Regions from separate parts of the Pseudomonas sp. FW305-E2 genome, predicted to be linked through region 3. Evidence: riboswitches for the same ligand, from Rfam matches in the RefSeq annotation. Region 3 holds a riboswitch; each other region holds the start of a gene.
The links. A riboswitch is a leader RNA that binds a small molecule or an ion and turns the genes downstream of it on or off. The one in region 3 is predicted to bind cobalamin.
Positions count from the first base shown of each region.

Region 1: it holds a riboswitch for cobalamin, as region 3 does, so the genes downstream of both, cobO (cob(I)yrinic acid a,c-diamide adenosyltransferase) here and AC3WLP_RS05895 (ABC transporter substrate-binding protein) in region 3, are expected to answer to the same signal.
Region 2: it holds a riboswitch for cobalamin, as region 3 does, so the genes downstream of both, AC3WLP_RS25240 (CbtB domain-containing protein) here and AC3WLP_RS05895 (ABC transporter substrate-binding protein) in region 3, are expected to answer to the same signal.

Region 1 is NZ_JBYSYE010000021.1:61,946-65,210, forward strand. Features, by position in the region: gene bluB (5,6-dimethylbenzimidazole synthase) at 1-90, opposite strand, end outside; gene AC3WLP_RS16790 (cobyrinic acid a,c-diamide synthase CobB) at 87-1,382, opposite strand; gene cobO (cob(I)yrinic acid a,c-diamide adenosyltransferase) at 1,379-1,990, opposite strand; cobalamin riboswitch at 2,111-2,331, opposite strand; gene AC3WLP_RS16800 (C40 family peptidase) at 2,453-2,986, opposite strand; gene AC3WLP_RS16805 (C40 family peptidase) at 3,126-3,265, opposite strand, start outside.
Region 2 is NZ_JBYSYE010000055.1:8,144-11,408, forward strand. Features, by position in the region: gene AC3WLP_RS25230 (LysE family translocator) at 1-512, opposite strand, end outside; gene AC3WLP_RS25235 (GNAT family N-acetyltransferase) at 636-1,115, shown strand; cobalamin riboswitch at 1,235-1,457, shown strand; gene AC3WLP_RS25240 (CbtB domain-containing protein) at 1,551-1,739, shown strand; gene AC3WLP_RS25245 (CbtA family protein) at 1,749-2,435, shown strand; gene AC3WLP_RS25250 (cobalamin biosynthesis protein) at 2,435-2,821, shown strand; gene cobM (precorrin-4 C(11)-methyltransferase) at 2,856-3,265, shown strand, end outside.
Region 3 is NZ_JBYSYE010000004.1:169,803-173,067, reverse strand. Features, by position in the region: gene AC3WLP_RS05905 (TonB-dependent receptor) at 1-119, shown strand, start outside; gene AC3WLP_RS05900 (acetyltransferase domain-containing protein) at 237-1,403, shown strand; cobalamin riboswitch at 1,432-1,629, shown strand; gene AC3WLP_RS05895 (ABC transporter substrate-binding protein) at 1,741-2,751, shown strand; gene AC3WLP_RS05890 (FecCD family ABC transporter permease) at 2,751-3,265, shown strand, end outside.

The DNA.
Region 1 (3,265 bases), on a different contig from region 3:
GCCACCCGCAAAATGGCGCATGTCGCGGCGCTCGCCGATGGCCCGGTAAATGGCGGCGCGCTCGGCGTCGCTATAGGCGTGATCATTCATGGTCGCAACAGCGCCGCCGCCGCATCCGGGCAGGAAGGGAAATAGAAGTGCACGTAAGAGGCCGTCAGCCGGCCCAGACGATAAACCGCCTCGTTGCCACGCCCGCCGTTGGGGCTCAGGCCCCGGGCAATCGGTTCCAGCGCAGTGCTGGTCAGCGAATGGTGATAGGTGTGACCGCGCAAGGTCCCCTCCGGCAGCTCCACCGCCTGCAGCGCCAGGGCGGCCAGGCGCTTCTGCATGGTCGCCTCACCCGGCAGCAGGCCGAGCAGTTCGGCACGTTCACCGGCCACGTCAGTCAGGGCATCAAGCAGGTAAAGCATGCCGCCGCACTCGGCCAGCAATGGCTTGCCCTGCGCGTGGTGGGCACGGATCGCCTCGCACATCGGTGCGTTGGCGGCCAGCGCATGGTGATGCAGCTCAGGATAACCACCCGGCAGATACAGGCTGTCTACCGCCGGCAGTTCGTGGTCGTGCAGCGGCGAGAAGAACACCAGCTGGGCACCCTGGTTGCGCAACAGGTCGAGGTTAGCGCCATACGTGAAGGCGAACGCCTCGTCCCGCGCCACGCCAATGCGCACACCGGCCAGCGAGGCCACGCAGGCTTGCGGTTCAGGCTCGGCAAAGCTGACTGGCGGCGGCAACGCCGCATCGCAACTGGCGCCCAGCGCTTCGGCGGCGGCGTCCAGGCGGGTGTCCAGGTCATTCAACTCGCTGGCCTGCACCAGGCCCAGGTGGCGGCTGGGCAGTTCGATGCCGCGTTCGCGGGACAAGCCGCCATACCAGCGCAAGCCCTCGGTCAGGCTGCCTTCGAGCAGTTGCGCATGACGCAGGCTGCCTACCCGATTGGCCAGCACGCCGGCGAACGGCAGATCGGCCTGGTACCGCGCCAGGCCCAGGGCCAGGGCACCGAAGGTCTGGGCCATGGCTGTGCCATCGATCACCGCCAGCACCGGCACGCCAAAGTGGCGCGCCAGGTCGGCGCTTGACGGGGTGCCGTCGAACAGCCCCATCACCCCTTCGATGAGGATCAGGTCAGCCTCGCCAGCAGCTTCCCACAGCAGACGACGGCTTTCTTCGGCACCGATCATCCACAGGTCCAGCTGATACACCGGCGCGCCACTGGCCCGCTCGAGAATCATCGGGTCAAGAAAGTCTGGCCCGCATTTGAACACCCGCACCTTGCGCCCGAGGTTGCGGTGCAGGCGGGCCAGCGCAGCAGTGACGGTAGTCTTGCCCTGGCCTGAGGCGGGTGCCGCGATCAACACGGCGGGGCAGTGGCGCGATCGACTCACAGTTCGACGCCCTTCTGTGCGCGGATACCGGCCTGGAAGGCGTGCTTGAGCATGCCCATTTCGGTCACGGTGTCGGCCAGTTCGATCATCTCAGGCTTCGCAGCGCGGCCAGTGACAATCACATGCTGCATGGGCGGGCGGGCCTGAATGTCGGACAGTACCTGGTCCAGGTCGAGGTAGCCATGTTTGAGGGCGATGTTGAGCTCGTCCAGCACCACGAACTGTACACCTGGGTCCTGCAGCAACTGGCGCGACACCGCCCAGGCGGCTTGCGCAGCGGCGATGTCACGCTGGCGGTCCTGGGTTTCCCAGGTAAAGCCCTCGCCCATCACGTGGTAGCGCACCTGTTCAGGGAAGCGACGGAAGAACAGCTCCTCGCCGGTGCTGTTGCGGCCCTTGATGAACTGCACCACACCGCATTGCATGCCGTGGCCCAAGGCGCGCGCGAGCATGCCGAAGGCCGAACTGCTCTTGCCCTTGCCATTGCCGGTCAGCACCAGCAGCAGGCCGCATTCGTTAGGGGAATTGGCGATGCGTTCGTCGATGACCGCCTTCTTGCGCTGCATGCGCGCCAGGTGGCGTTCGTCGCGTTCGGTGGAATCGCTCATCAGGGTTCTCCGCTGGCTGGCACCACGGCAATGCGCGGCGACAGGTAATAGGCAGGCAAACGGAGAACGCGCAGAGGCCATGGCTGGGCGCCACGGTGCACCGCGCATCACCCTCCGTGATGCCGTTGGCAGTATCAGGCCGGTCTCCGGGCTTGTGAGTGGGCCTTGGCCCTGGCCTGCGCGCCTTCCCGGATGCTGGCATCCAGTGGCCCTGCGCGGCCTTTTACTCATCCACCGTTGCGGGGGCAGCGCCGGAATCGCGCCATGCTGGCGCCCACCGGCTTCCCAGTTTCACCCTGCCCAGTCGGGGCTGGCAGGGCACCTGAAACACGCCGCGAAGGTTAGAGGGTTGCACCGGGAGCGTCAATCGAAGCGGGAGGTCTGGCGGGTGAGCAAAACACCTTGAATCCAGGCAGCCGGTATCGGCCCCGAGCTAGAGGGGCCGCTAAACAGGCATGGATATCAAGGGTTCTGTGCCAGATGCCCTTGCGGAATCACCCGCTTGGCCTGCAGGTAGGCCTTGGCCCAGTAGCTGTTCGACAGGTAGTCCAGGCGCACGGTGCCACCGGTGGAAGGTGCATGCACGAAGCGCCCGTCCCCGACATAGATGCCGGCATGGCTGACCTGCGAGCCGCCACTGGTGGCGAAGAACACCAGGTCACCAGACTGCAGCGAACTGACATCCACCGTCGGTGCGCGCATGACAATCATCTCTCGCGTCGAGCGCGGCAGGCTGATGCCAGCAGCATCACGGTACACATACTTGATCAGGCCGCTGCAGTCGAAGCCGGAGTCCGGCGTATTGCCCCCCCAACGATAGGGCGTGCCAACCAGACCAATGGCGCGGATCAGTACGTCATCGGCAATCGGTGAAGGACTGGGCTGGCTATAGGTAACCTGCGGCTGTACCACAGGGGCCGGCGCAGGCGCACGGCTGGAGCATGCAGCCAGCAAGGCTGCCAAGGAGAAAAATGCGAAGCGCGCCATCTTTACCATGGCCAGAACATCCTGTCTGAGACCGCTGCGCTGCAGCCGAAAAGAGTTGAGAATTTAGATTAGACGCTTTCTGTAAATGCGCACGGCGGCGAGCTTTTTTTAAAGCATCACCGCCGCGGCAGGGTACATCATTTTGATATCAGTTGCGCGCGATGTTGGTCGGCGCCATGGCCAAGGCTCGCTTGGCTTCAATGAAAGTCTTGCTCCAGTAACGATCACCGAGGCTGTCGATGCGCACACCACCACTGCGGCGGCTGCTGGAGTGGATGAACTGGTTGT
Region 2 (3,265 bases), on a different contig from region 3:
CTACCGAACATCACCCATACCCCCACGCTGGGCAAATTGACCAACGCGAACAAGGCCGCAATGACGATCACGTTGGTTACATAGCCTTGCGCTGGCGTGTAGGTGGTAATCGCCCCTACCGCCATCACCCAAGCCTTGGGGTTGACCCACTGGAACGCCGCCGCCCCCCAGAAGCCCAGCGGTTTGCGGGCACTGGACGCGGCCGTGCCGACCGGCCCGGAAGTGGCGATCTTCCAGGCCAGGTACAGCAGATAGGCGGCGCCGGCGTAGCGCAGCACCGTGTACAGGGGTGGCCAGGCCTTGAATACCTCACCCAGCCCCAGGCCGACGGCCAGCACCATCAGCATGAAACCAAAACTGATACCCAAGGCGTGAGGGACCGAGCGGCGCACGCCGAAGTTCACCCCCGAGGCCAGCAACATGGTGTTGTTGGGGCCCGGGGTGATGGAAGACACGAAGGCAAACAGCACAAAGGCGGTCAGCAGGTCGGCAGAGGCAAGCATGGCGGGCATTCCACTTTCTTTATGGGTGCTGTCACACTAACGGAGCGCCACTCCCAGCAACCGGTACAGTTTTATTAAATTACGCAGATACACATCACTGTACCGACAATCCGGATCAAGGAAGCCGTCACCATGAGCCTCACCATTCGCCCTGCCGTTCGTACCGATGCCGAGCAGATCCTCACCTTCATCACCGAACTGGCCGAGTACGAACGCGCGCGCCACGAGGTGGTCGCCACCCTTGCCGACATCGAGCACAGCCTGTTCGACGAAGGCAGCACTGTGCACACCCTGATGTGCGAGCGTGATGGCCGTGCAATTGGCTTTGCCGTGTACTTCTACAGCTACTCGACCTGGCTCGGGCGCAATGGCATCTATCTGGAAGACCTGTACGTAACCCCCGAGCAACGCGGCGATGGCGCCGGCCGGCAGTTGTTGCAGCACATTGCCCGCGAAGCGCTGGCGAACAACTGCGGGCGCCTGGAATGGAGCGTGCTGGACTGGAACGAGCCAGCGATCGGCTTCTACCAGAAGCTGGGGGCCCAGGCGCAGGATGAGTGGGTACGCTACCGCCTGGATGGCGACAAGCTGGCGGCATTCGCCCGCGGGTGATCGCCCGGTTTTTGCACTTCTGCCTGCTGGAAGAACACGGCAGGCCTGAGCCTGTCATACCTGCTGTTCGGAAGGCTCGCGCGCTGTATGACATTGACGCCAAGCCCGCCCCATGCTCTCCTTATGCCTCGCGTTCAGGTGCCCCTCAGGGGGTGAAACGGGAAACCGGTGCGTCCCAGGCCCTTCAGCAGGGCTGGACAATGCCGGTGCTGCCCCCGCAACGGTAAGCGAGTGAAGCGTCTGTACCACTGTGCCTCGTAGTACGGCATGGGAAGGTGACGCGTTCCAGGAGCCCAGCTCTTCCTCGCAAGCCCGGAGACCGGCCTGGCGTTCATGAACACCCCGCGGTGGGCGGGCGCTGTTGCATTCCCTTGGGCGACCACGTCCGGGGCTGCCGCGCTCGCCCATTGCCCACAAAAAGCAGAGGATCGCGTCATGCCCGTCACCAGCGCCAAACAACACAGCCTTGCTACCCCCGTTACCCTCAGCCAGCGTGTAATCATCGCCGTCGGTGCCAGCTTGCTGGGTTTGTGCCTGGTGTACTTTGCCGGGTTCTCGCACATTGAGGCTGTGCACAACGCCGCCCACGACACCCGCCACAGCGCCGCCTTCCCCTGCCACTGAGTACGCCTGATGATCACGCGCATTGCCCGTACTGCGGGTTTCAGCGGGCTTCTTGCAGCCCTGTTGCTGACCTTGCTGCAAAGCTTCTGGGTTGCCCCGCTGATTCTGGAGGCGGAAACCTACGAGTCCTCGGCCCCGGCCGCACACCACGAACACGGTAGCGAAGTGGCCGCTCATGAACACAGCGCCGAAGCCTGGTCGCCGGAAGACGGCTGGCAGCGCGTGCTGTCCACCACAGGCGGCAACCTGGTGGTCGCAGTCGGCTTCGCCCTGATCCTCGCCGCCCTGTACAGCCTTCGCGAGCCCAAACGCGCTGCCAGTGGCGCATTGTGGGGGTTGGCTGGCTTCGCCGTGTTCTGCCTGGCTCCCACCTTGGGCTTGCCACCAGAACTGCCGGGGACTGCGGCCGCCGACCTGGGGCAACGCCAAACCTGGTGGGTTGGTACAGCCAGTGCCACAGCGCTGGGCCTGGCCTTGCTGGTGTTCGCCCGCCACTGGCTGCTGAAGGCACTGGGCGCCGTGCTGCTGGTCATTCCCCATGTAATCGGTGCACCGCAACCCGAGGTGCACGAAAGCCTGGCCCCTGAAGCATTGGAAACCCAGTTCAAAGTCGCCTCCTGGCTGACCAACGCCGCCTTCTGGCTGGCCTTGGGCCTGCTCAGCGCCTGGCTGTTCCGCCGTTCCAGCCAGGCTTGATGCCTGCCTTCTATGCCGGTTTTGGCTGCCGCCGGGGTTGCCCGGCAGATGCCTTGCAACGCTTGCTGCGCCAGGCCCTGGACAATCAGGGGCTGGCGCTGGCCGACCTGCGCGGCATCGCAAGCATCAGCCTGAAGGCCGACGAGCCCGGCTTGCAGCAATTGGCAGAACGCCTCGGTTTGCCCTTGGTGCTGTACCATGGCGCGCAACTGCAACCCTATGAACCACTGCTCAGCCACCGTTCCGCCGCTGCCCACCAGCACAGTGGCTGTTGGGGCGTAGCCGAGAGCGCGGCACTGGCCCTGGCCAGCCAGCGGCAGGGTACGGCCAGGCTGCTGCTGACGCGCCAGGTACTGGGCCCGGCGACGCTCGCCCTGGCCTGCTGAGCGTTTCGTACCCTCTTTTTTGCCAGGACTTTGCATGACCATCTACTTTATCGGTGCCGGCCCCGGCGACCCGGAGCTGATCACGGTCAAGGGCCAACGGCTGATTCGTCAGTGCCCGGTGATCATTTATGCCGGTTCACTGGTACCCGCCGCCGTGCTCGAAGGCCACCAGGCCGAAACCGTGATCAACAGCGCCGAACTGCATCTGGAACAGATCATCGCTGCCATGCGCAGCGCACACGAAAAAGGTCAGGATGTGGCCCGGGTGCACAGCGGCGACCCCAGCCTGTACGGCGCCATCGGTGAACAGATTCGCCACCTGCAGGCGCTGGGCATCGATTACCAGATCATCCCCGGCGTTACCGCCACGGCAGCGAGTGCCGCCCTGCTCGGCTGCGAGCTGACCTTGCCTCAAGTGGCGCAGACCGTGATCCTCACCCGCTA
Region 3 (3,265 bases):
TGGGGTTGCAGTTGAACAACCTGTTCGATCGCGAGTATGTGCAGTCGGCGTTCAGCGGGCAGCAGTGGTTGATGGGGATACCGCGGTCGTACTTCGCGACGGTGGATTACAGCTTCTGATCTGGGTGGCTTGTGCCGCGAAGAGCCCGGCACAGGCCACACAAAAACCTCTATTCCCTTTCAGCGTCTTGTTATACGATAACGTTTCACATGAAATTAATTCCTATTAGACAACCCATGACAAGTGCCAGCGCCACGCCCACGCTGATCACCCAGCGCCTGCAGAGCATCGATGCCCTGCGCGGCCTGGTGATCCTGTTCATGCTCCTGGACCACGTCCGCGAGACTTTCCTCCTGCACCGCCAGGTCAGCGACCCCATGGCCATCGACACCACGGAACCGGCGCTTTTCTTCAGCCGCACCCTCGCTCACCTGTGTGCGCCTGTGTTCGTCCTGCTGACCGGCCTGTCGGCCTGGCTGTATGGCGAGAAGCATCAGGGCCGTGGCGACGTCTCCGCGTTCCTGTTCAAACGCGGGCTGTTCCTGGTGGTGCTGGAGTTCACCCTGGTCAACTTCGCCTGGACCTTCCAGTTGCCCCCGAGCGTGATCTACCTGCAAGTGATCTGGGCCATCGGCGTCAGCATGATCGCCCTGTCGCTGCTGGTGTGGCTGCCACGCGCCGCACTGCTCGCCCTGGGCGCCAGCATCGTCGCCGGCCACAACCTGCTCGACGGCCTGCACTTTGGCGTGGATTCAGCCCTGCATGTGCCGTGGGCAATCCTGCATGATCGCGGCTGGCTGGCGTTTTCCGAAAACCTGCACCTGCGCACGTCTTACCCGGTGCTGCCGTGGATCGGCGTCATCGCCTTGGGTTACGGCCTGGGGCCCTGGTTCGCCCGCGGCAGCGATGCCGGGCAACGCCAGCAACACCTGCTGGCGGCTGGCTTGCTCGCGCTGCTTGGCTTTGTCCTGCTGCGCATGTTCAACGGTTACGGTGAGGCACCGTGGAGCGGTTACCCAACCTTCACGCAAACCCTGATGAGCTTCTTCAACATCACCAAATACCCACCGTCGCTGCTGTTCCTGACCCTGACCCTGGGCTGCGGCCTGTTGTTGTTACGCGCGTTCGAACGGGCCGGCCAGGCGCGCTGGATCACTGCCCTGGCGGTGTTCGGTGCGGCACCGATGTTCTTCTACCTGCTGCACCTGTATGTGCTGAAGCTGCTGTACCTGGTCTGCGTGGCGCTGTTCGGGCTCAACCATGGCGACTACTTCGGTTTCGACGGTGTCGCAGCGATATGGCTGGTCGCAGTACTGCTGGCGTTTTCGCTGTACCTGCCGGTGCGCGGGTTCGCCCGACTGAAGCAGCGCCGCCGCGACATCAGCTGGCTGAAGTACTTCTGAAAAGCGTTTTCACCTGGCGACGCGATGGTCTACCATGCGGGCCGCCGGTTTCCACCACGGAACTAACAGGGAATCCCAGGCCTGCCAATACGGGCCAAACGGAACTGCCCCCGCAACTGTAGGTGCCGAGCCTGCTCCATCGATGCCACTGGGCCTGCCGCCCGGGAAGGCCGGAGCCGGGCCGTGACGCACCAGTCAGGAGACCTGCCGGCCTACATTCACCAACCGGCGGGGTGTCCGGGATTGGCCATCCGTGTTGCCCCGGCCACCCGCTGGGCCTCGGCGATGCCTGTCCGTGCGTTCCTCACCAGAACTGTCCGATAGGAGATCGCCCAGCATGCTGCCCCGTTTCGCCACCCTACTCGCTGGCCTAGGCTTCACTGGCCTGGCCCAGGCCGCTGCCACCCACTATCCGCTGACGGTCGACAACTGCGGCAAGCCGCAGATTTTTGCCCAGGCGCCGCAGCGCGCCGTCACCATCGGCCAGGCCGGTACCGAGCTGCTCTATGCCCTGGGGCTGGGTGACAAGCTGGCGGGCACTTCGCTGTGGTTCAACAATGTATTGCCCGAATACCAGGCGGTGAACGCCAAGGTGCCGCGCCTGGCCGACAACGACCCCAGCTTCGAGGCGGTGGTCGGCAAGCGCCCGCAGCTGGTCGCGGCGCAGTTCGAATGGATGGTCGGTGCCCAGGGCGTGGTCGCCACCCGCGAGCAGTTCGATGAGCTGAAGATCCCCACCTACGTGCTGCCATCGGACTGCGAGGGCAAGGACAACCTGGTCGGTGCAGACGGCACCCGCCTGCAAGCGTTCCAGGTAGACAGTATCTACAAGAGCGTCAGCCAACTGGCCGAGATCTTCGACGTTCAGGACCGCGGCGCGGCCCTGAACGCCGAGTTGCAAGGGCGCCTCGACAGCGCCAGGGCACAACTGGCCGGCAAGGACCTGTCGGCAACTTCGGCGCTGTTCTGGTTCTCCAGCGCCGACCTAGACATCGACCCCTATGTGGCCGGCCGCCAAGGTGTCGCCGATTTCATGCTGCGCACCCTCGGTGTGCGCAACGTGGTCGAGTCCAGCGAAGAATGGCCAAGCGTAGGCTGGGAAACTTTGGCCAAGGCCAATCCGACCTGGCTGATCATCGCGCGTATGGACCGCCGCCGTTTCCCCGCCGACGACTACCAGAAAAAACTCGAATTCCTGCGCAGTGACCCGGTAACCCGCAACATGGACGCGGTGAAGCACGACCGCATCATTATCCTCGACGCTGACGCCATGCAGGCCGGCATCCGCCTGTTCCGCGGCATGCAGACGCTGTCCACGGCCTTCGCCAGCGGTAAAGCAGCCCCGTGATGAACCGCCTGTTACCCTGCATCGCGGTTGCCCTGGCCGCTCTGTTGGCCGCCCTGCTGGCCGGTACCGCCATTGGCGAAACCAACCTGTCGCCCAGCGTGGTTGGCCAGGTGCTGGCCAACCACCTGTGGCAAGCCGACTACCCGGTGGACCCGATCGACGCCGGCATCATCTGGAACTACCGCCTGACCCGCACCCTGGTCGCGGCCGCTTGCGGCGCCGGGCTGGCCACCTGCGGTGTCATCCTGCAGGCGATGTTGCGCAACCCACTGGCCGAGCCCTACCTGCTGGGGCTGTCTGCCGGCGCCTCGACCGGCGCGGTACTGGTCGGCCTGCTGGGGCTGGGTAGCTTCGCATTAAGCATGTCTGCAGGGGCCTTCATCGGCGCCGGGGCCGCATTCGCCCTGGTGCTGGTGCTGGCCCGCGCGGCCGGCCCCAGCAGCAACAATGCACAGGTCATCCTTGCCGGTATCGCCGGCTCGCAGCTGTTCAATGCACTGACCGCCTTCCTGAT